3 regions of the Allobosea sp. P4_E12 genome follow, and region 3 is predicted to be linked to each of the others. Evidence: predicted binding sites of a transcription regulator. Region 3 holds the regulator's gene; each other region holds the start of a gene.
What was found. Region 3 encodes PhoB, which activates phosphate uptake and scavenging genes when phosphate is short. Its sites were predicted from a motif close to TGTCATNNANCTGTCAT; they were not measured.
Positions count from the first base shown of each region.

Region 1 (9,749 bases), on a different contig from region 3:
GCATTTGAGCGCGCTGGAGTCGGAGATACCCACTTTGGTGCGAAGCGAAGGACAGGCGCGGCGGCTGGTCGAGCGGCTGGCGCTGGCGCTGCAGGCCTCGTTGCTGCTGCGCCACGCACCTCACATGGTCGCAGACGCCTTCATCGCGACGCGGCTCGAGGGGCGCTGGTCGGGCCATTTCGGCGATCTGCCGGCGTCCGTGGATGCTGCCGCGCTGGCGCATCGGGCCGTCCCGGCGGTGGAATAGCACTCACGCGTTTGCGCGGCCGCCCTCCCGAAGGGGAGCGCGGCCGGCCGACTGGCTCAGGCCTCGGCCGGAGCGAAATCCATCGCCACGCCATTGATGCAGTAGCGCAGTCCGGTCGGTGGCGGGCCGTCAGGGAAGACATGGCCGAGATGGCCGCCGCAGCGGGCGCAATGCACCTCGGTGCGCTGCATCATGTAGCTATTGTCCTCGCTGATACCGACCGCACCCTCCAGTGGCTGGTCGAAGCTCGGCCAGCCCGTGCCACTCTCGAATTTCTTGCCGGACTGGAACAAGGGGTTGCCGCAACCGGCGCAGGTGAACCGCCCGGCGCGCTTCTCGAAATTCAAGGCGCAGGAGCCGGCGCGCTCGGTGCCATGCCCGCGCAGCACGTGGTACTGCTCCGGGGTCAGGCGGCGGCGCCACTCCTCGTCGGTCAACTGGAATTCGAACTCACCGGCTTCCCTGACCTTGCCGCCGAACAGTCCGGACAGTCCCATCGTCATTCTCCCGTTCAAAGGTTTCGGGCGGAATATGGGGATGATTGCGCTCCACGTCAGCCCGCCCTCACGGATAGCTGATCCGCAAGGCGCGTCACCCAACCGTCACGCGACTCCTCTAGTCGGCTCGCCATCACAACGGACCGCGCGAGGAACGAAGAATGCAGACGGCGCGTACGGTTCGGCGGGAAACCACAATGGGCCTGACCACGGCGGTGCATCGCAGCAAGCCGCTGTCGCGGGCGGGGATGTTGGAGCGCCTGTTCACCCTGGCCTTTTCCGGGCTCGTCTATCCGCAGATCTGGGAAGACCCGGTCGTCGACATGGAGGCACTGGACCTGCGCCCCGATGATCATGTCGTGGCAATCGCGTCCGGCTCCTGCAACATCCTGTCCTATCTCACCGCCAACCCGGCGAAGATCAGCGCTGTCGATCTGAATGGCGCCCATATCGCGCTCGGCAAGCTCAAGCTCGCCGCACTCGACAGCCTGGCAGGCCATGAGCAGTTCCTGCGCTTTTTCGGCGAGGCGCAATCGCAGGCGAATATCGCGCTCTATGACGCCGAGATCGCGCCACGCCTCGATGCCGTCTCTCGCAGCTACTGGGAAGGCCGCAGCCTGAGCGGGCGCCGGCGCATCCAGGTCTTTGCCCGCAATTTCTACCGGTACGGCCTGCTCGGCCGTTTCATCGGGGCTGGACATCTCCTTGGCCGTACGCTCGGCTGCGATCCGGGCGTGATGCTGCAGGCTCGCGACATGGCCGAGCAGCGCGCCCTGTTCGACAGGCATATCGCTCCCGTCTTCGACAAGCCCCTGGTGCGTTGGCTGGTGCGCCAGCCGGCCTCGCTCTATGGGCTGGGCATCCCGCCGGCCCAGTACAAGGCCCTCGCGGCTGACGGCGACGCCGGGATACGCGGCGTGCTCCGGCGCCGGCTTGAAAGGCTGGCCTGCGGCTTCGACCTGAAGTCGAACTATTTTGCCCGGCAGGCCTTTGGACGGGGCTATGCGACGGACGAGAACGCATCCTTGCCGCCCTATCTTGAAAGCCGGAATTTCGCGGCCGTTCGAGAGCGGGCGGGCCACGTCGCCTATCACCAGAGCGCGATCACGGCCTTTCTCGAGAGCCAGCCTGCGAAGAGCTGCGATGCCTATGTGCTGCTCGATGCTCAGGACTGGATGAATGATGCGGATCTCACGGCGCTCTGGACGCAGATCACGCGCACGGCGCGACCCGGCGCCCGCGTAATCTTCCGGACGGCTGCCGATGAGCGGCTGCTGCCGGGCCGGGTGCCGGCCTCGATTCTCGCGCAATGGCGCTATGAGGAAGCACGCAGCCGCGAGCTTGGAGCGCGCGATCGCTCGTCGATCTATGGCGCCTTCCATCTCCATGTGCTGCAGGGGGCGGTGGCATGAGCGCTGGCCGCGCCACGACCGAGGCCGCCGGCCTGATGGACCGGATGTATCGCCACCAGCGCCATATCTATGACGCCAGCCGCAAATTCTATCTGCTTGGCCGGGACCGGCTCATCGCCGAGCTCGATCCTGCGCCGGGCAGCGCGATCCTGGAAATCGGCTGCGGCACAGGGCGCAACCTGATCAAGCTCGCCCGGACCTATCCGGGCACGCAGTGCTACGGTCTCGACGTCTCGGCCGAGATGCTCGCGACGGCGGAGAGAAGCGTGGCACGATCGGGGCTCTCGGAGCGCATCCATCTGGCACAGGCAGACGCGACCTGCTTCGACGCGGCGGCCCTGTTCGGGCGCGATGGATTTGATCGCATCGTCATCTCCTATGCGCTCTCGATGATTCCCCCCTGGCGGGGCGTGATCGCTCAGGCGCTGCGGACGCTGACGGCCACCGGTTCACTGCATATCGTCGATTTCGGCGACCAGACCGGCTTGCCTGCGTCGTTCAGGGCCATGCTGAATCGCTGGCTGACATTGTTTCACGTCACGCCAAGGCATGATCTGCCCGAGGCAATCGCCGAATTGTCGCGGATCGAGGGCGTCGAGAGCCGCACGACCCGGCTCCTTCGCGGCTACGCCATCCATGCCGTGGCAACGCGGCGGGCCGCCTGAGCAGCGGGTGCTGGACGCGCCATCCTTTGGCCTGTAACGCCATGGAATGGCCGAGGATACGACGTCTGTTCGCAGGGAAGGGCAGGTCGAAAGACTGCGGGACGGCCTGCGCCAGCTCTACCATGGCCGCTCTCCCGGGGCGATGCGCTTTCAGCTTGCGACAGCGGTCGTCGACCTGCTGATCATCGCCTTCTTCATCGCGACACCGCTGATCCGCGAACGGCCGCTCTTCTATTGGCTCGATTACTCCGTCGCCGTGATCATGGTCATCGAGATCGGCGCGCGAATGCTGGCCTCCTCGAAGATTCCGCGCTTGCTGCGCCGGCCGAGCATGCTGCTCGATCTCTTCATCCTGGCAACACTGCTCGCGCCGCAATGGCTGGAGAATTTCGGCTTCCTGCGCATCCTGCGGCTCTGGTCGCTGTCACAGCGTGGGCTGATCTGGGAACGGCTGCGCGCTGCGGGCTACCCCGAGTGGGAAAGCGCAGCACGGGCGGTGGTCAATATCGTGACCTTCCTGTTCGTGGTGACGGGCTTCATCTACACCTTCTTCTTTCGCGAGACGGCGGGCTTCGCGGGTTATGTCGACGCTTTCTATTTCACGGTCGCGACCGTGACGACGACGGGCTTCGGCGACATCACCTTGCCCGGCACCGCCGGCAAGCTGACCTCGATCGTGGTGATGATCGTCGGGATCTCGCTGTTCGTGCGTCTGGCGCAAGCGATCTTCCGGCCCAACAAGGTCACCTTTCCCTGCCCGCAATGCGCACTGCAGCGGCACGAGCCGGACGCCGTGCATTGCAAGGCCTGCGGGCATGTCCTGAAGATCCCCGATCACAACGACTGATCAGGAAATCTCCACACCCTTCCAGAAGGCGACGCGGTCCTTGATCTCGGCGGCAGCGGCCTTGGGCTCGGCATAATACCAGGCGGCGTCCCTGTTCTCAGCGCCTGCGACGACGATCGAATGGTAGTTGGCCGTGCCCTTCCACGGACAGATCGACGTCGTCTCGCTTGGTTTGAAGAATTCAGAGCGGATCGCGCTGCGTGGAAAGTAGTGGTTGCCTTCGACCACGACCGTGTTGTCGGATTTTGCCAGAACGGCGCCGTTCCAGGTTGCCTTGACCATCTCCGCCCCTTTCGGCCGTCGCTGATCGCCCAAGATGGGGCTGCGTCGGGCCCAGTGACAGGGGCAGGCAGCCTGCGCCGGCTCTGCCGCTCTCAGTGGCGCGTTTCGAGCTCGCGCTCGTCGTGCTGATCCTCGACCGTGATCGTCGTCTTCTTCGGCATGCCGATGATGCGCCCGATCGTGGCCGGCAGCGGCATGCGACAATGCGCCGCTTTCATCAGGGCGAGATTGGCCAGGATATCGGGCGGAAACGGCGAAACCTTGCGGGTCGCCATGTCGACATGCAGCGAGAGGTTTTCACTCGTCGCCGCGAGCCAGCCTTCGCTCGCATGCCGCATTTCGAGATAGTAGTGCAGGCGCTTTTCGTCGAAGGCGATCAGTTGTGCGGTGACCCGCACGAGGTCGTCCTCGGTCAATTCGCGCTTGTAGAGGATATGGCATTCGGCCGCGAAATAGGACGCGTTGCGCGTGTCGACATAGTCCTGGTTCAGGCCGACGAGCGAGAAGACCTCGTCGACGGCCCGATCGAACAGCACGTGATAATAGGCCATGTTGAGATGGCCGTTATAGTCGATCCAGGGCGTTTCGACCCGCATTGCGGACGATACGAAGGGGGAGAAGAACAGCGCCGGAGCGCGGATCTCGTCTTTCATGGCCGCCTCCCGCAGAGTTGTTGCGTGCGGCGGAACGGAACTCCACTGACACGCTACCATCGTCTTGAAGACGCCGCCGGACGAGCTATGCCCTGCCTGATGCACCGCCTCCCATGCGCCCGGCGATCTTGCCGCCGACGGCGACACGCAGGACAAACCCGCCTGCTATCGCTACGGTCTGCCTCGTCAGATTCAACCGCTTCCGAAGCCGACCAGTTCCAAGTTAAGCGCCAAGCCCGGAAAAAGACAATGAGCCTTTTTGCAACTGCTTCTTATGCCGCCTCTGCCGCAACCCTGCCGCCGTCGCCGGCTGCGATCGAGGCGGTGACGCGGGCGCTCGCCGCCCGATTCGGCAACAGGCTGGTGACGAGCCTGGCGGTACGGGAGCAGCACGGCCACACGCTGACCTGGATTCCGAACCAGCCGCCGGATGCGGTCGTCTATCCGCAGAGCACCGAAGAGGTGTCGGAGATCGTCAAGCTCTGTGCGAGCCACGGCGTCCCCGTGATCGCATTCGGCACGGGCACCTCGCTCGAAGGCCATGTCAACGCGCCGTTCGGTGGCGTCTGCGTCGATCTCAGCCAGATGAAGCGCATCATTGCCGTTCATGCCGAGGATCTCGATTGCGTCGTCGAAGCCGGCGTGACCCGCAAGGAACTCAACGAGCATCTGCGCGACCAGGGGCTGTTTTTCCCGATCGACCCCGGCGCGGATGCGTCCATCGGCGGCATGGCGGCGACACGCGCCTCGGGCACGAATGCGGTGCGCTACGGCACGATGAAGGACAATGTCCTTTCTCTGACCGCGGTGATGGCCGACGGCTCGGTCGTGAAGACGTCCAGCCGCGCGCGGAAGACCTCCGCCGGCTATGATCTGACCCGCCTGCTCGTCGGCTCGGAGGGCACGCTCGGGATTATCACCGAGGTCACGCTCAAGCTGCACGGCATCCCGGAGGCGATTTCGGCCGGCGTCTGCCCGTTTCCTTCGGTGAAGGCAGCCTGCGACGCGACCATCGTGACGATCCAGTCCGGTCTGCCGGTCGCGCGCATCGAACTGCTCGATGATGTGATGATCCGTGGCGTGAACCTGCATTCCAAGCTCGGCTTGCCGGAGACGACGATGCTCTTCGTCGAGTTCCACGGCACGGAGGCCGGCGTGAAGGAGCAGGCGGAGCGCTTCGGCGAGATTGCCGCCGATTTCGGCGGTGGACCGTTCGACTGGGCGACCAAGGCCGAGGACCGGTCGAAGCTTTGGCAGGCTCGCCACGACGCTTATTGGGCTGCTCGCGCCTTGCGGCCGGGCGTTGAATCGGTCGCGACCGATGTCTGCGTGCCGATCTCCCAGCTTGCCGAATGCGTCGAGGAAACCAAGCGTGACATCGAGGCCAGCGGTCTGATCGCCCCGATCGCCGGCCATGTCGGAGACGGCAATTTCCATACCCAGCCACTCGTCGACCTCGCCGATGAGGACGAGATGGAGCGCTGCCGCGGTTTCATCGACCGGCTGGTGAAGCGCGCCCTCGCCATGGGCGGCACCTGCACAGGCGAGCATGGCGTTGGTCAGAAGAAGATCAAGTATCTCGAGATCGAGCACGGCCCGGCGACACTGGATGTGATGCGCCTGCTCAAGCGCTCGCTCGACCCGCAGAACATCCTCAATCCAGGCAAAATCCTGGTCTTGTGACATCCAGACAGCTTGCGCGGCGGTATCGGGAACTGGAATGTCGTGATCTCGCCGCGAGTTGGCGGCAAGATCGCATAACCGCCGACAAGAGGGATGATGCTAAAAGGTGCGTGAGACCCTGACCGTTCTGGCCGGTCTCCTGGTGCTGGCATTGCTGGCCGCGTTGATCGGACCGGGCTTTGTCGATTGGCGACTGTATCGACCGCAGATCGAGGAGCGCCTCAGCGCTACGCTCGGCGCGGAGACGCGCGTTGCCGGCGGCATCGGCCTGAGATTGCTGCCGTCGCCGCGGCTGACCCTGGCCGATGTCCGCATCGGCGATCAAGGTGGACAGGCGAGCCACGCGACGATCGAGCATCTCACCGTCGAGCTTGCATTGACCGCGCTTGCGCGTGGTGAGTTCCGTTTCTCCGACGCTGATGTCGAAGGCGCGACGCTCTCGCTTGTTGCCAATGATGCAGGCGCGGTGCTGCTGCCGCATCCGATTGGTGCGGGCCTGCCTGTGCAGACCAGCCTCGACCATTTCAGCGTGCGCCGCTCGGCGCTAATCTGGCGGGAGGCGGGCAAGGACCCCGTCACAGTGTCGCCGATCGCTGCGGAACTCACCGCGGTCAGCCTTGCCGGCCCATGGCGCATGGAGGGCGAGGTCGGCGGCTCCTCGTTGCGCCTCGCGACAGGAACGATCGAGCCGGATGGTCGCCTGCGCGCCAAGGCCACCGTGACGGGGGAGGAGGGCCAGCTCAGCTTTGACGGCGCCTTCCTGTTGCCGACCGAGAAGGGCGGCGTCACACCAGGACTGGACGGTCTGTTCACGGCTGCGCCGGGTGGAGCCGTCAGCCTTTCGGGGCGGGTGAGCGGCGGCAGTCACCTGTTCGAGTTGAGCGGGCTTACGGTCGATCTTGCCGGCGGCGTTGCCCGGCTGGAGGGCGAGGGGCAGTTCCTGCCCATGCAAGGCACAGGCTCGGTTGCCTTGCGGGCGCGGCGCGTGGATGGCGACGCGCTGGCCACGGCACTTGGCGAACGCGTTGGCTTTGCGCGGGCCCTGCGCGGGCTTCCCGGCGCGCTCGATCTCAGCCTCGATCTCGATCAATTCGCGTGGCGCGGCGAGGATTTTTCGGCTGTCGCCCTGCGTGGGCGGCTGAACGAGGTCGGGTTGGCCAATGCATCGGCCTCGCTGCGCGTCGCAGGCGCCCTGGTCGGTGCAACGGGCGCAGTCGACGCCACAGGATTTCGTGGCAAGCTCAACCTCAAGGCGGATGACGCGCGCCGCGTCGGGCTGGCGCTGGCGCGGGCCGGGCTCGATCCAGCCCTCTCCGACCTGATTGCAGATCTGAGGCAGATCGATGCGGAAGCGGTTGGCGATTGGAGCTCGGAACAGCTGCGCTTCGAGCACCTGACCATCGCCGGGGCTTCCGGCGTCAGGCTGGACGGATCCGGAGAGATTGCCGCGGATCGGCTGGCGGCAAAGCTCGCGGTGCAGGGGCTCGATCTCAATACCCTGCCAGCGGGCGGGAGTTTCGCCGGGTTGATCGGGACGCGCGACCTGGCGCTCGACCTGTCGCTGAGCGGAGCCCGTTTTCGCAATGCGCCGCCCGGTTCCGCCCAGCTTGCTCTCGCACGCGAGGGCAGCAACTGGCGGCTCAGCCGGCTTGCCGTCGACGGGTTCGGCGGAGTTTCAGTCAACGGCGCCGGTGCGCTGCTGCCGGAAGGGGGCGAAATCTCCGGTCGCATTCGTGCGCCACGCTTCGAGGCGCTTGCAGCCCTTGCCGGGCCGCTTCTGCCGGAGGCGCTCCGTCAAGCGCTCGGGCGCGCCGGGGACGGGCTCTCACGGCTGGATTCAAGCTACCGCCTGACGCGCACGGTGGCCGGCGACACGGCCCTGCTGCTGGAAGGCGGCGCGCAAGCCGGAACGCTGGCCCTGAATGCGCGGTTGGACCGGAGCGGGACATGGACCGGAGCCAATCTGCGCTTTGATCTTGCCGATCGTCGACAGCTCTTCGCCGCTCTCGGCCTGCCGGTACCGATGCAGGGTGGACCTGGCAGGCTCGTTCTCGACCGTCAGCAAGGGCGCCTCAGTGGCTCGCTGGCGGGGCCTGGATTGTCGATCGTGGTCGACGGCGAGGCGGGCGCCGATGTGCCGCGACTGACCGTGCAAGCGGATCGTCCCGGCCAGATCCTGCCGGAGGGGCTCGCGCGCGCCCTGCCCGATGCGGTGCTGGACGCGCATGGCATGGTTCGCTTCGCCAGCGACCAGATCGCGCTTGATGGTCTTGTCGCCAATCTTGGCGGAAGCAGTGCACGGGGGACGCTGGCCTTGCCGAGAGAGGGGCCAATCTCCGGCAAGCTCGCGCTGCCATATGTTGATCTGAGGAGCGTGATCGGCTCGTCCCTGGGAACCGCGGCGGCATCTCCGGGCAGCAACTGGTCGGCGGTCCGTTTCGGCATGGCCTCGGGCCTTGGCGAGATCAGCCTGTCGGTCGAAGCCAAATCCCTGCTCTTCAGTGATGATATCGCCCTGAACGATGCGGCTTTCTCCCTGCATGCCAGCCCCGGCGAAATCCAGATCGAGGCGCTCTCGGGAAGCTATGCCGGTGGTAAGGTCTCCGGGCGGCTTACGGCACGGCGTGAAGGCGGGCTTGCGCAGCTTTCCGGCCGGATCGCGCTGGCGCAGCTCGATCTCGCGATGCTCACCGGCAACGCACTTGCCGGGAAGCTGTCAGGTCAAGTGGAGGGCGGTGGTTCCGGAGAGAGCCCCGCGCGGCTGGTTGCGGGGTTGGGGGGAGCCGGTAGTTTCACCATCGCAGGCGCGAGTCTCACCCGGTTCGATCCCGGTGGCTATGCCCGCGTCATTGCCGGGACCGGAGAGGATGCATCCGAGAGCGAGACCAGCCGTTTGCAGACCCGGCTGGCGGATGCTCTTGACCGCGGCTCATGGCTTTTGGGTGATATTACGCTGCCCTTCACGCTCGCCGGTGGCCTCGTGCGGCTCGCCCCGTTGACGATCGAGCGCGGGGATCTCCAGGCCGAGGCAAGTGGAGTGATCGACCTCAGGGCGCTGACCGCCGATCTGAGGCTGGGGCTGCGCCCACTCGGCCCGTTGCCCAAGGGCTGGCCGATGGCGGCGCCGGCACTTGGCGTGGCGTGGCGCGGGCCGCTATCGGGACTGCGGCGCGAGACCGATGTCGGAGCTTTCGCGAATGCCGTGGCGGCGCGAGCGCTGGCCCGCGAGATGGAGCGGGTCGAAGCCTTCGAGGCGGATGCACGCGAGCGCGCAATGCATGCGCGCCGCCTGCGCGCCGAGCGTGAGATGCGTGAGAACGAACGCAAGCTTGCAGACTTCCTGAAAGCGGAGGAAGAACGCCGCCTTGCCGAGGAGAAGCGCGCCGAAGACGAGCGCCGTGCCGCGGAAGCGCGCGCCCTGGAAGAAGCCAGGCGCGCCCAGGAGGCGCAACGTCTCGAGGAG
Region 1 is NZ_JBFUIY010000001.1:66,190-75,938, reverse strand. It holds gene AC1DW9_RS00380 (acyl-CoA dehydrogenase family protein) at 1-247, shown strand, start outside; gene msrB (peptide-methionine (R)-S-oxide reductase MsrB) at 304-744, opposite strand; gene AC1DW9_RS00370 (BtaA family protein) at 906-2,156, shown strand; gene AC1DW9_RS00365 (class I SAM-dependent methyltransferase) at 2,153-2,821, shown strand; gene AC1DW9_RS00360 (potassium channel family protein) at 2,868-3,668, shown strand; gene AC1DW9_RS00355 (DUF427 domain-containing protein) at 3,669-3,950, opposite strand; gene AC1DW9_RS00350 (thioesterase family protein) at 4,043-4,603, opposite strand; gene AC1DW9_RS00345 (FAD-binding oxidoreductase) at 4,853-6,286, shown strand; gene AC1DW9_RS00340 (AsmA family protein) at 6,393-9,749, shown strand, end outside.
Region 1: the regulator PhoB is predicted to act here: its motif matches at 837-853, upstream of AC1DW9_RS00370 (BtaA family protein).

Region 2 (10,543 bases), on a different contig from region 3:
AGACCGTGACGGTTCCGGCTCCCGGCCGAGGCGAGGTGCAGATCCGGGTCAAGGCGCTCGGGCTGAACCGCGCCGAGGCGTTGCTGCGCGCCGGCACCTATATCGAGACACCGACTTTGCCGTCCGGTCTCGGCCTTGAGGCAGCAGGCATCATTGAAGCCGTCGGCGACGATGTGGAAGGGTTGGTACTTGGCGACGCCGCCAGCGTGGTGCCACCCGTGTCGATGGTGCGCTGGCCCGCCTATGGCGAGCTTGCCACGTTTCCAGCCGAACTCGTCGTGAAGCATCCGCCATCGCTCAGTTTCGAAGCGGCTGCCGCCTTCTGGATGCAGTACCTCACCGCCTATGGGGCGCTTATCGACATCGCCAAGCTCCGCAGGGAGGACTTTGTCGTCATCACGGCTGCATCAAGCAGCGTTGGACTTGCCGCGCTCCAGATTGCCAAGACGGTGGGCGCGACCACGATCGCGGTCACGCGCACCTCAGGCAAAAAGCAGGCCCTGCTCGCCTTTGGCGCGACCCATGTCGTCGCTTCGGCCGAGGAAGATCTGGAAGCGCGGCTGTCGGACATCGCTGGCCGGAATGGTGTACGCGTCGTGCTCGATCCGATCGGCGGCCCGATATTCGGCCCGCTGACGGCCGCGATGTCGCGGGGTGGCATTCTCATCGAATATGGCGGTTTGAGCCCTGAACCGCCCCCCTTCCCGCTCTTCGCCGTCCTCAGCAAGACGCTGACGCTCCGCGGCTACCTCGTACACGAGATCCTCAGTGATCCCGCGCGGCTCGAGGCGGCCAAGGCGTTCATCCTCGACGGGCTGGCGTCCGGATCGCTTCAGCCGACCATCGCCAGGATCTTTCCGTTCGACCAGATCGTCGAGGCGCACCGGTTCCTGGAGTCGAACGAACAATTCGGCAAGATCGTCGTGACGATCTGATCGCTCGTGCGTTCTCCCGCCGGAGGCGCGGCGCCTCCAAGGACCGGACTTCACCGCGAAGTCTATCCGCATTGGGCGATCGAATGAATTTCAGGCTATATTTATCCGCTGTGAGGCACAGTATCGAAATGTAATATCATACGAACGACTTCACCCTTTTCCATCAGAGTAATTCTTCATAGAATTTCATACCACTGGCCCAGGCGGCCAATTTACCCTAGCGGATGCCACCCGGCATGCTCGTTTGAAATTTTTTGCCTGGATGTCGAAATCCGGGATTGGGCAGCGTTCTTGGGGCATCGAAACCAAGCTGAATGGCCCAACCTGATGATTTTTCCGATTACCTCGCTCTATGCGATCCCCCTGGCCGTGATCTTTCTGGCCCTGTGGATCGGCGTCACCAAAACCCGCTCGGCATTGAGCGTCTCCATCGGAGATGCAGGCAATGCCAATCTGCACGAACGCATCCGCCGGCATGGCAATTTCGTCGAATGGGTGCCGATGATCCTCATCCTGATGGTGCTGGCCGAGGGCCAGGGCGCCGGCCCGCTCTGGCTCCATGCCGCCGGGCTGCTGGTCGTCATCGGGCGGATTTTGCACCCCATCGGACTGCGCGCCAATGCCCCCACCCATCCCCTGCGGATCGCGGGTAACTCCGCCTGCATCCTTGCGACACTGACGCTGACCGCGGCCCTCGCCCTCGCGGCGCTTGGCTCTCGCCCCTGACACCTCCCCGAACCTGCCCAACACCGGAGACCTGACATGCAGTACATGGCGCTGATCTATAGTGACCCGTCCCTCGAGCCAGCCTATGGCACGCCTGAATTCGAGGTGATGATGAAGGGGTATTTCGACTTCAACGAAACCCTGAAGGCGGCGGGCGCTTATGTGGCGGGCGAAGGCCTGAAGGATGTCGAGACCGCCACGAGTCTGAGGATTCGCGGAGGCAAGGTGGAGACGATGGATGGCCCCTTTGCCGAGACCAAGGAACGCCTCGGCGGGTACTATATTTTCGAGGTTCCCGACCTGGATGCCGCCCTGCACTTCGCAGCGATGATCCCGTCGGCGGCCTATGGGACGATCGAAGTGCGGCCCGTGATGGACTACGACGCCTGATGTCGGAGGCCGCCCCCGATCCCCGATCGGTTTCCTGCGCCATCGAGAATATGGTGCGGATGGATCGGGGGCGGCTTCTGTCTGCGCTGATTGTTCAGCTGAAGAATTTTCAGCTTGCCGAGGACGCGCTGCAGGACGCCCTGGCCTCGGCGGTGGTGCATTGGGGAAGGACGGGGCTGCCTGCCTCGCCTCAGGGCTGGCTCTTGAAGGTCGCGCTGCGCAAGGCGATCGATCGCTTGCGCAAGTCGGCCCGTGAGGACCGCAAGGCTGGCGAGATCGCCCGGCTTTCCCTAGCCGAAGCAGCCGAGACGACGACCGAGGATATTGCCGACGAACGCCTGCGGCTGATCTTCACCTGCTGCCATCCGGCGCTGGAGCCCACGACCCGGGTCGCACTGACGCTTCGCACCCTGGGCGGATTGAGCACGGCCGACGTTGCCGCTGCTTTCCTCGACAACGAAACCACCATGGGCCAGCGCCTCTCGCGGGCACGGGCAAAGATACTCGCCGCCGGCATTCCCTATGCCGTACCCGGACCGGAAGCCTGGGCAGAGCGGCTGCAATCCGTCCTGACCGTCGTCTATCTCATTTTCAACCAGGCCTATTCGGGCACGGACGAATCTCACGCCAGTCCTTTGGGTGAAGAGGCCATCTATCTTGCGCGCATGTTGAATGGCCTGCGTCCGGACCAGGCCGAAATCGAGGGACTGCTGGCGCTGATGCTGATCACCGAAGCCCGCCGCGCGGCACGGCTCGATGCCGGCGGAACCAGCGTCCCACTTGCAGTGCAGGACCGTAGGCTTTGGGATGGCGCCCGGATTGCCGAAGGGCTGGCCTTGCTCGATCGTGCAGTGGCGCGACGCGCGCCGGGGGCCTTTCAGATCAAGGCGGCGATTGCCGCCTTGCATGTCCAGGCGGAGCCGCCCGACTGGCCGCAGATCGTCCTGCTCTATGATAGCCTGTTGCGGATCGAACCGACGCCGGTCGTCCGGTTGAACCGCGCCGTGGCATTGGCGGAAGCTGGCGCACTCCAAGCAGGCTTGCACGCTCTTGAGTTGCTTGCCTCAGCGCTCTCGGCCTATCAGCCGTTTCATGCGGCACGTGCCGAATTGCTGTCCCGCTCGGGCCCGACCGACGCCGCGCTTGCGGCCTTTGATCGCGCCATCGGCCTTGCGTCCAGTCCATCGGACGCGGTCTTTCTCAGGTGCCGCCGGGATCAGGTCGCCCGGCACGCGGCAGAGACATCTTAGGGACCGCACTGGCGGTCAATCTGATCCCAAATCCGGCGGTGAAGGAGCCCCTCAGGAGTTGGTCAAAGCCATGGCCTCGACAATCTGAGGAGCGCTATCGGCGATCAAAGGTCGTTGTCGCATGCACATACTCGCATACCCGCGAGCGGTGGGTGCTGGCCTGCTGCCGCCGCTCGCCCTCACTCCACTCGATTGTTTGAACAACGAATAACCAATGGACATTTCTCGCAAATCTAATCTGTAACCGCAAAAACTCCGACATCAGGACTGTCAAAAAGTTGGGGTCCTGATTTCAAAGGCAAGATCACCGGACCGTTGCCGAACCCGTCTCAGTATTCTTGAGAAGCCTGCCGGCGTCTGACTGCAGCCTCAACCATCAAGCAACGCTCCCCCTTTCCTTCGGGCCAGCCTGGGGAGCCGCTTGCAACAGGATGATCAGAAGCGGGACAATGACGACCATTCCGGCGGCCAGCATCACTCCGGATACGCCGGATACAGTCAATATCCGGGCGCCGAGGATGGCTCCGAAGCCGATGGCCGAATTGATGACCGCCGAGTGTATCGCGGCAGCGGACATGACTGTCGAACCGGCCGCGCGCAGGATCCAGGTCTGCAGGCCCGCGAACAGCGCCGCGATGGCGGCGCCCCAGATGACGAGCAAGACGAAGACCCAACCTGTTCCCAGCTGAGGACCGAACCATCCAAGGCCAACAAGCGCCAGGCACAAGGCAAACAGCCCTGCAGTGATGATGGACTTCATGAAGCGGTCGATGAGAAAGCCGGTCAGGATGTTCCCAAGGAATCCTGCTCCCCCAAAGCCGAACAGCAACACACCGATCATGACCTGGGGAAGATCCGGAATTTCTCCGAGGAATGGTTCGATAAAAGTGTACGCTGCGAAATTCGCCGCCGCCATGAATGCCGTTACAGCATAGATCCCCAGCAGGTCATGTCTGCGGAACACCGATCCAAGCTCTCTCCATCCTGCCGGCGATCCGGGCTGCATTTTGGGAAGAACTGCGATCATCAGGACCGAGGTAAGCAGCCCGACTGCGCCAATTGAGCCAAACGCTGCACGCCATCCACTCGCCTGACCGACGAGGTCCGCGAGCGGCACGCCGACAACGGTCGCCATCGAGATCCCGCCGAATATGATTGCGGTTGCAACACCCATACGGTGGGACGGTGCAATCTGTGACGCGACCGCAGCAGCCATGGCCCAGAAGAAACCGTGAACGACAGCGCCCACCGCGCGTGCCAGCAACAACCCGTCGAAGCTGTGGGAAATCATCGCCGCAAGATTGGTCGCGGAAAGAATGAGCATCAAGACGATGAGCAATGGCTTGCGAGGAAACTTCTGGAGCAGAACGACCGACAACAGGCCGCTCGCGGCGCCGATCCAGGCATAGAGCGTCACCGTGAGCCCGACCGAGGCCTGATCTCGCCCCAGATCCAGGGCGATCTGGGACAGCAGCCCGATCGGCGCGAACTCGGTCGTGACCATTGTGAACGAGGCGATGCCGAGCACGATTACCGCAAGCCAGATGCGGAGCGGAGAATCTGTATTTTCAGGTCTCATTGTAGGAGACCGCTGCAAGACCCAGTGGACTCCTGCCCTTGATGACCTTCCGGTTCGTTTTACGCCTGTCCTCATCGACGAACGCGGCCCTGAGGCCGTTGTCTGCCAGGGTCAATTGCTCCTCTGCGGTCCGGCCCAATCCCTCGGCCGAGGGGATGAGATTTTCGCTTACGTGACCTCTAAAATACGTTGGATCACCGGAGTTGACCGGAACGCAGATGCCGGCATGGAAGAGCCGGCGCAGATTGTGATGTTCGAGGCCGGGAAAGACCCTCAGCGCGACATTCGAGCGGGTCTGAATCACTCCCACTCGATCGTACCGGGCGGCTTCGACGTCACGTCGTAGACGACCCGGTTGATGCCCTTGACCTCGTTGATGATACGAGTCGCGGTGCGGCCGAGGAAGGCCATGTCGTAGGGATAGAAATCGGCCGTCATGCCGTCCACCGAGGTGACGGCACGCAACGCGCAGACATGGTCGTAGGTTCGGTGGTCACCCATCACGCCGACGGTGCGCACCGGCAGCAGCACGGCAAAAGCCTGCCAGATCACGTCGTAGAGACCGGCCTTGCGGATCTCCTCGAGGTAGATCGCGTCGGCCTTGCGCAGGATGTCGAGCTTTTCCTTGGTGATCTCGCCGGGGCAGCGAATGGCGAGGCCCGGCCCCGGGAAGGGATGGCGGCCGACGAAGGCCTCGGGCAGGCCAAGCTCCCGGCCCAGCACGCGGACCTCGTCCTTGAACAGCTCGCGCAGCGGCTCGACGAGCTTCATCTTCATGCGCTCGGGCAATCCGCCGACATTGTGGTGCGACTTGATCGTCACCGAGGGCCCGCCGGAGAAGGAGACGCTCTCGATCACGTCGGGATAGAGCGTGCCCTGCGCCAGGAAATCGGCACCGCCGAGCTTGCGCGCTTCCTCGTCGAAGACCTCGATGAAGAGGCGGCCGATGGTCTTGCGCTTGGCCTCCGGATCGGAGCCGCATTTGGCGAGCTCGGCGAGGAAGAGTTCCTCAGCCTCCACATGCACGAGCGGGATATTGTAGCTGTCGCGGAACAGGCGCACGACCTCTTCCGCCTCGTTCATCCGCATCAGGCCGTGATCGACGAAGACGCAGGTGAGCTGGTCACCGATGGCCTCGTGGATCAGCACGGCGGCAACGGCGGAATCGACGCCGCCGGAAAGCCCGCAGATCACCCTGCCCTTGCCGACCTGCGCACGGATCTTGGCGATGGTCTCGGAGCGATAGGCGGACATGCTCCAATCCGGGACGCAGCCGCAGATATCGACGACGAAGTTGCGCAGCAGCTTGGCGCCGTCCGGCGTATGCACCACCTCCGGATGGAACATGGTCGAATAGAAACGCCGCTCCTCGTCGCTCGCCACCGCAAAGGGCGCGTTCTCCGAGGTCGCCTTGACCGAAAAACCAGCCGGCAACTGCGTGACGCGGTCGCCATGGCTCATCCACACCGGAAAGCGGCCGCCCTGGTTCCAGACCTCCCTGAACAGTGCCGAGGGCGCGACGATCTCGACATCGGCGCGGCCGAACTCGGCCGCATGCCCGCCCTCGACCTTGCCGCCGAGCTGATGCGCCATGGTCTGCTGACCATAGCAGATGCCGAGAAGCGGCAGGCCCGCCGAGAAGACTTCCTGGGGCGCACGCGGCGAATTTTCATCCGGCACCGAGGCCGGCCCGCCGGAAAAGATGACACCCTTCGGCTTCATCCGCTGAAAGGCCTCGGAGGCCGACTGGAACGGCGCGATCTCGCAATAGACGCCGATCTCGCGTACGCGACGCGCGATCAGCTGCGTGACCTGGCTACCGAAATCGATGATGAGGATGGAGTCGTGGGGCTTGCTCGTCATCGCGCCCGGTTACGCCATCACGCGCGCAGGCGCAACGGCGCAAGCGCGCCTCAGGCCTCGCGCCTGACGCAAGCCAGATAGAATCCGTCCGTCCCGGTGCGCTGCGGCGACAATTGCAGGCCAAGCGCGGTCGAGAACCGCGCGAGCAAAGCAAAGTCGCCTTCCCTCGACGACAGGATCTCCTGGCTCGGCACGAGGGTGAAGCCGGGGTGGCGCTGCAGGAACCCTGAAACGGCCCCGTCATTCTCATCCGGAAGCACCGAGCAGGTGACATAGGCAATACGACCGCCGGGTTTCACCAGGCGGGCTGCGCGCGCCAGCACCTCGGCCTGGTCCTTGATCCGCTCGGCGAGCGCGCCCGGTCTGACGCGCCATTTTGCGTCGGGATTACGCCGCCAGGTGCCGGAACCGGTGCAGGGCGCATCGACCAGGACGAGATCGGCCTCGCCAATGACTTCGCTGAGGGATTCATGGCCGCGGCTGCGCGGGACGCGGATCTGGACGATACTGGCGCCCGAGCGCGCCAGACGCTCATGCAGTGGCGCCAGACGACGGCTATCGAGATCGGTCGCGAACAGGCGACCCTGATTCTGCATCTGGGCAGCGAGAGCCAACGTCTTGCCTCCGGCGCCGGCGCAGAGGTCGACCACGGTCTCGCCGTGCTTGGCGCCGGCCAGTAGCGAGACGAGCTGCGAGCCCTCGTCCTGGATCTCGAAGGCGCCCTCGAAGAAGCTCGGCTCGCTCTGCAGCGAAGGGCCGCGCCCATCCGCCCCCGGCAGGAAGCGGATCGCATCAGGGGACCATGCCCCCGCCTCCGCTCCAAGATGAGCGAGTTCCGCCAACACTTTGGCCTGATTCGACTTAAGGCGATTGACGCGGATATCGATCGGCGCACGATCGGCCAGTGCGGCGCCTTCCGACACGGCCTGCTCGCCAAAGCTCGCTGAGAAAGCAGGCCAAAGCCACTCAGGCACATCGGCGCGGACCCAGCCCGGTGCGTCGTCGAGATCGAAGGTGATCAGCCGGGTCGCCTCCTCGCGCGTCAGCGGCGCGGGCGCGTGGTTCTCGCCCGAGCACAGTTCGGCGATCTCTTCCATCCGGAGTTCGCGCAGGCCGGCGAGCATGCCGAGAACCATCGCGCGCGAGGTCTCCTCGCCCATGGCGAAGGCCGAGGAGGAGCGGCGGCGGAGCGCGTCATAGACCAGGGTCGCAATTGCGGCACGATCCTTCGACCCGGCAAAGCGCCGCGACAGACCCCAATCCTTCAGGGCGTCGGATGCCGGCCGGCGACGCTGTATGATATCGTCCAGCACCTCGATGGCGGCGCTGATGCGGGCGGCAGGGGTCATTGCGTCGTTCCGTCTGGTGCCGGCGTGTGCGGCATAATCTCGGCGCTGTGGTGTCATATAGACGAGGCAGGGGCAACAACGTCTCGACCGGATACTTGAGGCGAAGGCATGTCCCGGACATTCCGTCCCGGTTGAGCAGACGTTCTGCTCCGCCGCTCACGGGCGCTCATGACCGGGCCACCACTCCGGCCGATCTTGCGGCACTCTCCCCGAATGCCGCAATCCGCATGGCGAGCCGGGCTTCCCGGGCTTACGGTCCTCATCGCAGGATGATCCGGCAACCGAGGCTGGTTGCGCTTGCTGCGTCCAGCTTGAAAATCGACGTATTACCATGTGAAGCCGTCTGCTTGACGAAGCGTCGTCGTCAGCGGCACACCGGGGGCGATCGCTCCGATCAAGTGGAAACCACGCCATGCAGCGCTTTTGCCGAATCACGCTTGCCGGTCTTCTTGCCCTGGCCCTCACGGCCTGCGCCACAACACCGCCGCCAGACCTGACGCCGCCCCCGCAGAAGCGCCTCGACGCCAAGACGACGCTCGAAAACAAGCGCTGAGCCCGCAGCCGATCACAAGCGTCGCTCTGGCTTGGCCGGGCGACGCTTCTGCCGGGCCTCTCGATCGTCGTCCGTCAGGACGCGCCACGATACAGACCGGACGGGCAGCGCCCCCGCGCCTCGCCACAAAGTTGTCCTTGCGGCACAAGACCACTTCACGGAGCTGTCATATCGTCTGATCATGGTCGCGCGCTCTTGCCGCGATCAGGGAACAGATCCGATGAAACAGACGCTACTTTCGGCCACGTTGCTGGCCGCCCTTGCCTGCGGCGGCGTTGCTGCCACATCGCCCGCCTTCGCCCAACCCGTGCCGACCCTCGATGGGAAGAAGCCCCTCATCGTCGGTCACCGCGGCGCCAGCGGCCACAGGCCCGAGCACACGCTCGAATCCTACAAGCTGGCGATCGAACAGGGCGCCGATTTCATCGAGCCGGATCTTGTCGCGACCAAGGACGGCGTACTCGTCGCACGGCACGAGCCGATGCTGAGCGGCACCACGGACGTTTCGGAGCGACCGGAATTCGCTGCTCGCAAGACTGTCAGGAAGGTCGACGGTGTCGACACCAATGACTGGTTCGCCGGGGATTTCACCCTCGCGGAGATCAAGACGCTGCGCGCCAAGCAGGCGATGCCCGATCGCGACCAGTCGCATAATGGCAAGTTCCCGATCCCGACGCTGCAGGAGATCATCGATCTCGCCAAGGCCGAAAGCACCCGGACCGGCCGCACCATCGGCATCTATCCCGAGACCAAGCACCCGATCTTTCATGCCGCGATCGGGCTGCCGCTCGAGGACCGCCTGCTCGATCAGTTGAAGGCGGCCGGCTGGACCGAAAAGTCCTCGCCCGTGATCATCCAGAGCTTCGAGACGGCCAATCTCAAATATCTGCGCGGCAAGACGCAACTGCGCCTCGTCCAGCTCGTCGATGCCGATGACGTCGACAAGGATGGCGGCATCGTGCTGGCCGCGCCCTTCGACAAGCCCTACGATTTCGTCGTCACCGGCGACAAGCGCACCTTCAAGGACCTGGTCACGGCCGACGGGCTGAAGGAGATCAAGACCTATGCCGACGGCGTCGGACCGTGGAAGCCCTATATCCTCGCCGGCAAGCAGACGATCGGCGAGGACGGCAAGCCGAAGGATCTGAACGGCGACGGCAAGATCGACGAGCAGGATCGGGTGCTGATCGCGCCGACCAATGTCGTCAAGGACGCGCATGCGGCCGGACTCTTCGTCCATACCTGGACGTTCCGCAGCGAGCCGAAGCGGCTAACCTCGAATTTCAAGAGCGATCCCGCTGCCGAGTACAAGGCCTTCTTCGATCTCGGCATCGACGGGCTGTTCTCGGACTTCCCCGATGCCGCCGTGAAGGCCCGCGACGCCAAATAAGCCAGCCCCAACGATCAGCAGCCCGCCCCGGATCACCAGGGCGGGCTTTCTCTTGCACATTTCAGCGGGAGATCAATCGCAGACCCGCGTCGTCCGCCTGATCTCGCCACGCGGCGTTTCCTCGATGGTCCTCACGGTGCGGCAATCGCCGCGCCAGCTGCTGCGCTCCCAGCGGGCGCGATCGCGCATGCGCTCTTCGCGGCGGATTTCGCGGTCGATGGCGCGCTCGCGCGGCGAGCGTGGATCGACCGAGACGCCGCCCGGTCCAATGTTGATCGACTGGGCATAGGCGCCGCTCGTCGCAAGCAGGACAGCAGTCATCGTCGGAATGATGAATCTCATGATGCGTTCCTCCATTCTGCAGGCAAGAACGGGGTACATCCCGAATTGTTCCGGAATTTGATCGCGCCGATAGTGGAGAGATACGGGGGGCTATCTCTATCTATGCCTGTTGGATCAATCGCCATGGCAGCGTCCACTATGGCAGACGACGCTCGGTCCTCGCTCT
Region 2 is NZ_JBFUIY010000012.1:354-10,896, reverse strand. It holds gene AC1DW9_RS16700 (zinc-dependent alcohol dehydrogenase family protein) at 1-935, shown strand, start outside; gene AC1DW9_RS16695 (MAPEG family protein) at 1,263-1,661, shown strand; gene AC1DW9_RS16690 (YciI family protein) at 1,698-2,051, shown strand; gene AC1DW9_RS16685 (RNA polymerase sigma factor) at 2,051-3,301, shown strand; gene AC1DW9_RS16680 (MFS transporter) at 3,678-4,829, opposite strand; gene AC1DW9_RS16675 (hypothetical protein) at 4,870-5,184, opposite strand; gene guaA (glutamine-hydrolyzing GMP synthase) at 5,181-6,743, opposite strand; gene AC1DW9_RS16665 (RsmB/NOP family class I SAM-dependent RNA methyltransferase) at 6,794-8,092, opposite strand; gene AC1DW9_RS16660 (hypothetical protein) at 8,505-8,645, shown strand; gene AC1DW9_RS16655 (glycerophosphodiester phosphodiesterase) at 8,866-10,035, shown strand; gene AC1DW9_RS16650 (hypothetical protein) at 10,108-10,377, opposite strand.
Region 2: the regulator PhoB is predicted to act here: its motif matches at 8,799-8,815, upstream of AC1DW9_RS16655 (glycerophosphodiester phosphodiesterase).

Region 3 (10,543 bases):
CTTGGCGGTCGTGTCGGAGCTTTTCGGCATGGCGGCAATATGGGGCGAAACCGGGCGGAGCGCGAGGGGTACGCCGTCGCAGCAGGCGGATAACTGACAGCAGGTGACAGGAGTACACCGTGGCAGGAGAAGCCGGATTGAAGCGGTCCCGGGGGTGGGCGCGATGCAAGTCCGGCTTTCATCGCGCGCCGGCGCATATCGAGACGGAGCGAGGCTTATCCGCGGGACTTGGTCTTGCCGCAGCCGCCGGACATGTTGAGGGTCACGGCTGCGCGAATGAGAGCCTTCAATGCCCCTTCGTCAATCGTCTCACCCTCGTGGATGTCGATGGCCCGCCTGGTGTTGCCATCCAGACTGGAATTGAAGAGGCCCGATGGGTCGTCGAGTGAGGCCCCCTTGGCAAAGGTCATTTTGACGACGCTCTTGTAGGTCTCCCCAGTGCAGATCAATCCGTCGTGGGACCACACCGGAACCCCTCGCCATTTCCACTCCTCTACCACCTCAGGATCGGCTTGCCTGATCCATACGCGGAGCTGGGAGAGCATCTTGCCTCGCCAGTCGCCCAGCTCGGTGATCCGCTCGTCGATCATCCGAGACGGGGAGTTTTCGTTCTGGGACTCGCTCTGGCTCATGATCTTCCCTTCTCTCCGGAACTCTCGCTTCTGGGATCGGGCCAACCGTCTGCTCGAGATCGCAGCGCAACCTCTCGAAGAGGCTGGGCCGGCCGGTAAACGTCTTGGAGAGCACGGTGTGTCTGCACGGATCACAACGCATAACTCTCTGGCTATTGATCTGCATTCATAATCATTGGGCTATACGTCAGTCAATCGAAGCCTGCGCGCGCAACGATCGCCGTCGGGTCTCGCAACTCAGGATCAAGGTGGCCGCGACGGACGGCCCGACGCAAGCGCGGCGCTCTTCCGGCATCGGCTGCCCCCTTGGGAACGGGACTGCGCTCGTGATCGGGGGCCAGGGGCAGCGCGCGATGGCTCTGCTCTTGATGGTGCGGCCGGACACGGGGGTGTAGACTGTTCGGGTCTTGTCTTCGGCAGTGCCTGATCCCCATCTCCAAGTGATCGCCGCTTCAGATTCCAGCATCGGGTTGGCGCTGCATCGCAAGCAGTCGTGAGGACGTAACACTGAAAGCTGTGGTCCGGTTCGCCGGATGTGCCGAGATCAATAGGAGGAGGCCAGAATGACTCGCGCCTTCGTCAAGGAAGCCGAGGAAAGAGGGACCCTGGACGAGCTGCCGGACCGGCCAGTCTCGCCTCACCCGAACCTCGTGACGCCTGAGGGGCTCGCACAGATCGAGGCCCAGCTGGCGCGCTGGCATGACGAACACGCGGCGGCGCTGGCCGGAGGCGACCGCACCGAGATCGCTCAGACGCGGCGCGAGTTCCGCTACTGGGCGGCGCGGCGCGCCAGCGCCAAGCTGGCCCCTGCGCAGGAAAGGCACGACATCGTCCGCTTCGGCTCGACAGTGACGATCCGCCGGGCCGATGGGCGCGAGCAGAACTGGCGGCTGGTCGGCGAGGACGAGGCCGATCCGGCACACGGAACGCTGCCCTATGTCGCGCCGTTGGCGAGCGCGCTGATGGGCAAGGGCATTGGCGAGAGCGTCAGCATCGGCACTGAGGCGGTCGAGATCATCGCGATCTCCTGAGGCGATCGTTCAGCTATCCGCGAGCCAGGCCTGAATCCCTGCTGCAGCTGCGACTCCGGTCGCGAAACAGGCCTGCAGCAGATAGCCGCCGGTCGGCGCCTCCCAATCCAGCATCTCGCCTGCGACAAAGGTACCGGGCAAGCGTTTCAGCATGAAGCCTTCCTCGACCTCGGCCGCGGCGACGCCACCGGCGGTGGAGATCGCCCGCTCGATCGGTCTGAGACCGGTGAGCACCAGAGGCGCGGCCTTGATCAGTGCGGCCAGCCTCTCCGCGTCTTCGGGGAGTGGCCCCTTCGCCGCTTCGCGCAGCAGCGCAATCGCGGATGGAGCAAGACCTGCAGCCTTGCGCAGATGATTGCTCAGCGTCACGCCCTTGCGACGATGCGCGAGGCGCTGGACCAGCAGTGCCGCCTCGTGATCGGGCCGCAGATCGATGGTGATGACCGCCCTGCCCTCGCGCAGGATCGTCTCGCGAATCGGGGCAGAGAGTGCATAGACCGCGCCGCCTTCCAGACCCGTCGCATCGATCATCGCCTCGCCGGGCACGGATTGGCCGCCGAAGCTCAGGACGATGCGCTTCAACGGTACTCCGGCAAAACGCTCTCGCATGGTCTGGGACCAATCGACCGTGAAACCGCCATTGGCCGGGCGCAGCGGCGCGATCGCAACGCCGCGCGCCGCCAACAAGGGTGCCCAGCCACCATCCGAACCCAGCCGTGGCCAGCTCGCACCGCCGAGCGCGAGCAGCGTCGCGTCGGGCCGCGCCTCGACATCGGCGCCATCGCGGCTCCGGAACGTCAGAGCTCCCGCTTCGCTCCAGCCGGTCCAGCGCTGCCCAGGCGCGAAGGCGACGCCGAGACCATCGAGCCGGCGCAGCCATGCCCGCAGCAGGGGCGAGGCCTTCATGGCGCGCGGGAAGACGCGGCCGCTGCTGCCGACGAACGTGTCCTGCCCGAGCGCATCGGCCCAGTCGCGCAGGGATTGTGGCGGGAAGGCGCGAATGGCCGGCTCCAGCCAGGCTTGCGCATCGCGATAGCGGGGCAGGAACCTGTCGAGCGGTTCGGAATGGGTAAGGTTCAATCCGCCGCGCCCGGCCAGCAGGAATTTGCGGGCCGGCGAGGGCATGCGATCGTAGATCGTGACGGTGTCCCCGGCTGCCGCAAGGCGCTCGGCCGCGATCAGCCCGGAGGGCCCTGCTCCAATAATGGCGACGTGATGTGTGGGCATCGGTCCGGCTTGCCGTCAGCGCGCCCTGCAGTCAAGGGTAATCCCGCCCCGAAGGCCATCGACAGGGAGGAACCATGCCGACCATCGCCGCCTATTTCGGCGCAGCCATTCTCGAAATCGCCGGCTGTTTCGCGTTCTGGGGCTGGCTCCGGCTCGACAAGCCCATCTGGTGGCTCGTACCCGGACTGTTTTCGCTCGCCCTGTTCGCCTGGCTGCTGACGCTGGCGGAGAGCGAAGCCGCCGGACGGGCCTATGCCGCCTATGGCGGCGTCTACATCGTCAGTTCGCTCGCCTGGCTCTGGGCCGTGGAAGGCTTTCGCCCCGACCGCTGGGACATTATCGGTGGGCTGATCTGCCTCGCCGGCGCGGCGATTATTATCGCAGGGCCGCGCTAGGGTATCGGCCCGAAAGGTGGATTGCGGTTTTCGGGAAGGCCGATGCAACCATAGACGGTTAGATCGTCGGGCGGATTCGATATCCGGCCCGATGATCCAAGTCCCCGATGATCCAAGTCTCAGCTCCGCGCAAAGGTCTCGTCGAAGGCATAGCCGGCACCGCGCACGGTCCGCAGCGGGTCCTTGGCGTTGTCAGGAGTGATCGCCTTGCGCAGCCGGCCGACATGGACGTCGACGGTGCGCTCGTCGATATAGACGTCGCGGCCCCAGACCGCGTCGAGCAGCTGGGCCCGGGAATAGACCCGCCCCGGCGCCTGCATCAGGAATTCGAGCAGGCGGAACTCGGTCGGGCCGAGATGCAGCTCGCTGCCTGAGCGGCGGACACGGCGGGTGGTGCGGTCGAGTTCGAGATCGCCGGCGGCCAACAGGCCGGCGACATGACCCGGCTTGGCGCGGCGTAGCAACGCCTGGATGCGGGCGATCAGCTCGGGCAGCGAGAACGGCTTGACGACATAGTCGTCGGCCCCGGTGGCGAGGCCGCGCACACGCTCGGTTTCCTCGCCGCGGGCGGTGAGCATGATGATCGGCACCCGCTCGGTATCGCGACGGGTCCGCAGCCTCCGGCAGAGCTCGATGCCGGAAAGGCCCGGCAGCATCCAGTCGAGCAGCACGAGGTCCGGCGTATGATCGCGCAGATGCAGCTCGGCATCGTCGCCACGCGCGACGCTGTCGACCTCGAAGCCCTCGGCTTCGAGATTGTAGCGCAGCAACAGGGTCAGCGGCTCTTCGTCCTCAACGATCAGGATGCGTGCAGGCATGTCTCACTCGGTCCCAAAGGTGTCGGGCGCCGGTCACTCACCGGTGGCGGCGTCCAGAAGGATATTGGTCGTGTCGAGCTTCGGGCGGGCTGCGTCCAAGGCTTCGCCCGTGACGAGATAGTGGATCGTCTCGGCGATGTTGGTGGTGTGGTCGCCGATGCGCTCGACATTCTTGGCGCAGAACAGGAGATGCGTGCAGAAGGTGATGTTGCGCGGGTCTTCCATCATATAGGTGAGCAGCTCGCGGAAGAGCGAGGTATAGAGCGCGTCGATCTCATCGTCGCGGCGCCAGACCTCCATGGCCTTCTGCTCGTTGCTGACGGCGTAAGCGTCGAGCACGTCCTTGAGCTGGGCCTGAACCAGGCGGCTCATATGCTCGAGGCCGACGACCGCGCGCGACGGCGGCTGGAACTGGCCGGAGATGGCGACCGCGCGCTTGGCGATATTCTTGGCGAGATCGCCGACACGCTCGATATCGGCGGCGATGCGGATGGCGGAGATCAGCTCGCGCAGGTCGTTGGCGAGCGGCTGGCGCCGGGCGATGGTGAGCACCGCCTTCTCCTCGACCTCGCGCTGCAGATTGTCGAGGCGCTGGTCGGCGCTGATGACCTTCTGCGCCAGACCGGTGTCGCGGCGCACCAGGGCGACCGTCGAATCGCCGAGCATGCGCTCCGACATGCCCCCCATCTCGGCCAGGCTGCGGCGGATCCCCTCGAGATCGGCATCATATGAGCGGACGATGTGATCAGTCATCGCGGCGTATCCTTTGTCGGCAAAGCAGTTGGAAGGCTGGGCGCCGGTTCAGCCGAAGCGGCCGGTGACGTAGTCCTGCGTCTGCTTCTTGTGCGGGTTCATGAAAATGGTGTTGGTGGCGTCGAATTCGATCACCTCACCGAGATACATGAAGGCGGTGTACTGCGAGATACGCGCCGCCTGCTGCATGTTGTGGGTGACGATGACGATGGTGAAGTCGGTCTTGAGCTGCTCGAGCAGGTCCTCGATCTTGCCGGTCGAGATCGGATCGAGCGCCGAGGTCGGCTCGTCGAACAGGATGACTTCCGGCTTCTGGGCAATGGTCCGCGCAATGCAGAGGCGCTGCTGCTGGCCGCCGGACAGGCCCATGCCGGAGGTCTTCAGCTTGTCCTTGACCTCGTCCCAGAGCGCGGAGCGGCGCAGCGCACCTTCGACGCGGTCATCGAGCTCGGATTTCGGCGGCTTCTCATAGAGGCGGATGCCGAATGCGACATTGTCGTAGATCGACATCGGGAAGGGCGTCGGCTTCTGGAACACCATGCCGACGCGCGAGCGCAGCTCGTTCACGTCGATATCGTTGCTGATGACATTGCGGCCGTCGAGCAGGATCTCGCCGGTGGCGCGCTGCTCCGGATAAAGCGAGTAGATCCGGTTGAAGATGCGCAGCAGGGTCGACTTGCCGCAGCCCGACGGTCCGATCAGGGCCGTGACATGGCGGTCCCGGAAGTCGAGATTGATGTTCTTCAGCGCCTTGTGCTCGCCGTAGTAGAAATCGAGGTTCTTGACCGCGATCCGGACGGGGGCCTCGGCATCAAGCGCTTGCGGGCTCAGTTCCAGCGTCGAAAGCATCGACTTGTTCCTTCAGATCGAACGCGACGAGGGTTTGGGGCCGTTCATTTGCCGCCCCGCACGATACGGCGGGCGATAAGCGAGAGGCACAGGATCGAGACGGTGATGATCAGCGAGCCGGCCCAGGCGAGCTGCTGCCAGTTCTCATAGGGGGCGGAGGCGAACTGGTAGATCGTCACCGGCAGGTTGGAGACGCCGCCGACGAGGCTGGGCGAGAACCAGAAATTGTTGTTCAGCGCGGTGAAGATCAGCGGCGCCGTCTCGCCGGCGATGCGCGCCAGGGCCAGCAGGATACCGGTGACCATGCCGGATTTCGCCGCCCTCCAGGTCACGCTGGTGATGACGACCGAAGGCGGGGCGCCGAGCGCAGCACCGGCTTCGCGCAACGAGCTCGGCACGAGGCGCAGCATGTCCTCGGTGGTGCGCACGATCACCGGGATCGCGATGATGCCCAGCGCCACGCCGCCGGCCCAGCCGGAATAGCCGCGAAACGGCTCGACCAGGATGACGTAGACGAAGAGGCCGATCAGGATCGACGGCGCGGAGAGCAGGATGTCGTTGATGAAACGGATCAGGTCCGCGAGCTTCGAGCCCTTGCCGTATTCGGCAAGATAGGTGCCGGCGAGCACGCCCACCGGCGTCGCCACGGCGATGCCGAGGAAGGTCAGCACGATCGAGCCGACAATGGCGTTGGCAAGGCCGCCCCCCTCGCTGCCGGGACCGGGCGTGACCTGGGTGAAGGTCGCGACGGAGAGCCCGCCGATCCCCTTCACGAGCAGCATGCCGAGAATCCAGAACAGCACGAAGATGGCGAGAAGAGTGAAGCTGGTGGCGATGATCTTCATCGCCCGATCCGCGGTGCGGCGCGCGGGGCGGACGCGGCCCCAGACCTGATGAGGCGTCGTTGCGGGCGGGGTGACGGCGCTGTTCATGGCCAGGCTCCGCTCAGAAGGACTTGACGCGCGCGACAAGGATACGCGCGATCACGAGGACGACGAAGGTGACGAAGAAGAGGATGCAGCCGAGCGCGATCAGCGCGTTGAGCTGCAGGCCCATCGCCTCGTTGAATTCGTTGGCGATGCGCGAGGCAATGGTCGAGCCGGGGTCCATGATCGAGGCCGAAAGCCGGTTGGCATTGCCGACGACGAAGGTCACCGCCATGGTCTCGCCAAGCGCGCGGCCAAGACCGAGCATGATCGCGCCGATGATCGAGACGCCGGCCTGCGGCACCAGCACATGGCGCACGACCTCCCAGGTCGTGGCGCCGATGCCATAGGCGCTCTCACGCAGCACGGACGGGATCTGCTCCAGCATGTCGCGGGTGATCGAGGCGATGAAGGGGATGATCATGAAGGCGAGGATGATGCCGGCCGTCAGGATGCCGAGCCCCGAGGGCGAGCGCGAATACAGCACGGTGCCGACCAGCGGAATGCCTTCGACGATGTTCGAGACCGGGATCTGCACATAGGCCGCGAAGAGCGGCACGAAAACGAAGAGACCCCACATGCCGTAAATGATCGAGGGCACGGCGGCGAGCAGCTCGATCGTCGTCGAGACCGGGCGCTTGAACCAGGGCGGCGCGAGCTGGGTGAGGTAGACGGCGATGCCGAGCGAGAGCGGCACGCCAAGGACCAGCGCGATCAGCGCGGTCGACAAGGTGCCGACGATGGCAGGCCAGGCGCCATACTGCTCGTTCTGAGTGTCCCAGACGCTGGACGTGATGAAACCAAGGCCGAATTCGCGGAAGGCGGGCCAGCCGCCGATGATCATCGAGGCGATGATGCCCGCGAGCAGCACCAGCACGAAGAGCGCGGCGGCCCGGCTGGCATTGCGGAAGACAATGTCGAAGGTGCCCTTTGGAGTGCGGCGAATGGCGGGCGCGCCGGGCGCGGCCATCTGGTCTGTCACGGCAGCCATCCGTGGTTACTCCGGTCGCATAAGAAGCACGAGGAAACGGGTCTCACAAAGTCGAACGCGAGGCGGGAACAACCCGCCTCGCGTCATAGCATGGATCAGAAGATCGGCTTGCCAGCCGGGTCGGTGGCGCCCTTCCAGGCGGCGCGGACCTGATCCTTGACGTTGGCCGGGAGCGGCACGTAGTCGAGATCGAGCGCGAGCTTGTCGCCGTTCTTGAAGGCCCAGTCGACGAATTTCAGCGCGGACTGCACCTCTTCGGGCTTCTCCGGCTTGGCATGGACGAGCAGGAAGGTGGCGGAGGTGATCGGCCAGGCCTGGGCGCCCTTCTGGTTGTTCAACGAGATGCCGAAGCCGGGAGCCTCGTTCCAGTTCGCATTGGCGGCAGCGGCCTGGAAGGACTTGTCGTCCGGAGCCGGGAACTGGCCGTCGGCGTTCTCGACCAGCGCATGGGCCAGTTTGTTCTGCTTGGCATAGGCGTACTCGACATAGCCGATCGAGTTCGCGACCTGCTTGACGGAGGCCGAGACGCCCTCATTGCCCTTGCCGCCGATGCCGACCGGCCACTGCACGGCCGTGTTGGTGCCGATCTTCGACTTCCAGTCCGGCGAAACGCGCGAGAGATAGTCGGTGAAGACGAAGGTCGTGCCCGAGCCGTCCGAACGATAGACCGGGTTGATGTTGGCGTCAGGCAGGGTCAGGCCGGCATTGATGGCGACGATCTTGGGATCGTTCCACTTCTTGATGGTGCCCTGATAGATGTCGGCGATGATCGCGCCGGTGAGCTTCAGCTTGCCCGGCTCGACGCCGGCAATGTTGACGGCCGGAACGACGCCACCCATGACGGTCGGGAACTGGATCAGGCCGTCCTTGGTCAGGTCCTCGCCCTTGAGCGGGGCATCGGTCGCGCCGAACGCAACCGTCTTGGCCTTGATCTGCCGGATACCGCCGCCTGAGCCGATCGACTGATAGTTGAGACCGATATTGGTCTCCTTCTTATAAGCTTCAGCCCATTTCGAGTAGATCGGGAAGGGGAAGGTCGCGCCCGCGCCGGTAATGTCGGCGGCCTGGGCAACGCCGGCCAAGCCGATCGTCGCAGCCGCGAGAATGAGAATTTTGCGCATTAGAGGAGTCCTCGTCTGGGTCGCAGTCTTTAGCAACCCCGCTAGAACACCTTCCATGTGACAGACAGATGACAGACCGTCACGTTCGCCGTCACATTGGTCAGGACGGGCTCCGCATCATCGCGCCGAGGCGCGGCAGGATCGCCTTGAAGAGGGCGCCCTTGCCGTACTCGCTCTCGATGGTGAGACGGCCGCGATGGCGTAACACGATGTGCTTGACGATGGCGAGACCAAGGCCCGTGCCACCGGCCTCGCGGCTCGCGGCCGTGTCGACACGATAGAAGCGTTCGGTGAGGCGGGGCAGATGCTCGGGCGGGATGCCTGGCCCGTCGTCACGAACGCTGACGCTGGCTTCGCTCGCGCCCTCGACCACATTGATTGCAACCACGCCGCCCTCACGGCCATATTTGATGGCGTTCTCGACGAGGTTCTCCATCAGCCGCAGCAACTCGTCGCGGTCCCCCGCGACCTGGACCGGCTGGGTCGGCGTCTCGAGCTTCAACGCCACCTTGCGCTCGCGTGCCATCAGGGTGAGCGAGTCGACGATCTCGCGCGAAATCGCGGAGAGATCGACAGGCGTGTCCGGCGCGAGATGGGCGCGCAGCTCGATGCGCGAGAGCGAAAGCAGATCGTCGACCAACCGCGCCATGCGCAGACCCTGTTCGCGCATGATGGCGAGAAAGCGGTCGCGCGCGCCGGTATCGTTGCGCGCCGGTCCCTGCAGGGTCTCGACGAAGCCGAGAAGGGAGGCGAGCGGCGTGCGCAGTTCGTGGCTGGCATTCGCCACGAAATCGACGCGCATGCGTTCCGTGACGCGCAGCTCACTCAGATCCTCGAAGGTCAGCACCACGGGATTACGCCAGACGCCGCCGGTCAAAGCTGCGATGTGGATGCGGAATGTGCGCTCGACCGGCACGCGCTCGACCAGCTCGATGACCCGGCGCCCTCCACGGCGCGAAACCTGCTCGATCGCGTCGATCAGGTCGGGGTCGCGCAGGACGAGCGTGAGCGACTGGCCGCGTTCGAGCGCCGGAATGAGCGCGCGCATCGCCGGGCTCAGTGCCTGCGCCACCCCTTGCGCATCGAGCAGCACCACGGCGGAACCCAACGCCTCGATCAGCGCTGCAGTGGCCGGCGCGTGGGGATCGACGACATCGACCATGTGAACATGCCTATCAGGAGGAAGCTGGCGCCCTCATAGGGGCTGGCACGCGCTCTGCCAATCGCTCCGGGCGAGATGCCCCCCGCACTTGCGAGGCCCCCCACAGCGCGCGGCGACACTGGGCGAAATCCACGCCATCCAGGATCTCAGCAGGAACGAAGCGCGCTTGGGTGGTCACTATCGGCGACGCGCCGGGCGCCGCGGAGGCCGAGGCTGTCTCGACCATGATCGGAATTGCGACCGGCCGCTCTCGCTCAGATCAAGAATGTATTTTCAGCCAATTATCATCGTTTTATTGAGACAACATCGGACTTGGAAAGGCTACTGATAATGATGCTCAATCGATGTAACGATGACCATCGGCATGGCCAGCCATCTTTTGGCCTTCTACGGACACTATTCGGACATGGAACTGGTCAGCCAGACCAAGAATTTGGTGGCTTGAGCCTTCCATTCTCCCTAGTCTTGTCGAGTCTTTTATGCGTCATTTTATCTTGGCTGCATGCGTTGCAGTATGCCTCCCTGCGACCGCCCAAGCCAATGTCCCCGCCGGCAAGGTTTCCTTCCAACCGCAAGTGAAGGGGTTGGGCTGCCTCAAACCGGAAACCCTGGCGATGATCAGCGAGTTGGTCGCCAAG
Region 3 is NZ_JBFUIY010000008.1:129,666-140,208, forward strand. It holds gene uvrB (excinuclease ABC subunit UvrB) at 1-30, opposite strand, end outside; gene AC1DW9_RS12595 (DUF1801 domain-containing protein) at 216-632, opposite strand; gene greA (transcription elongation factor GreA) at 1,196-1,663, shown strand; gene AC1DW9_RS12605 (TIGR03862 family flavoprotein) at 1,673-2,890, opposite strand; gene AC1DW9_RS12610 (YnfA family protein) at 2,965-3,285, shown strand; gene phoB (phosphate regulon transcriptional regulator PhoB) at 3,405-4,103, opposite strand; gene phoU (phosphate signaling complex protein PhoU) at 4,137-4,856, opposite strand; gene pstB (phosphate ABC transporter ATP-binding protein PstB) at 4,905-5,705, opposite strand; gene pstA (phosphate ABC transporter permease PstA) at 5,750-6,637, opposite strand; gene pstC (phosphate ABC transporter permease subunit PstC) at 6,651-7,622, opposite strand; gene pstS (phosphate ABC transporter substrate-binding protein PstS) at 7,718-8,743, opposite strand; gene AC1DW9_RS12645 (ATP-binding protein) at 8,844-9,905, opposite strand; gene AC1DW9_RS12650 (hypothetical protein) at 10,520-10,543, shown strand, end outside.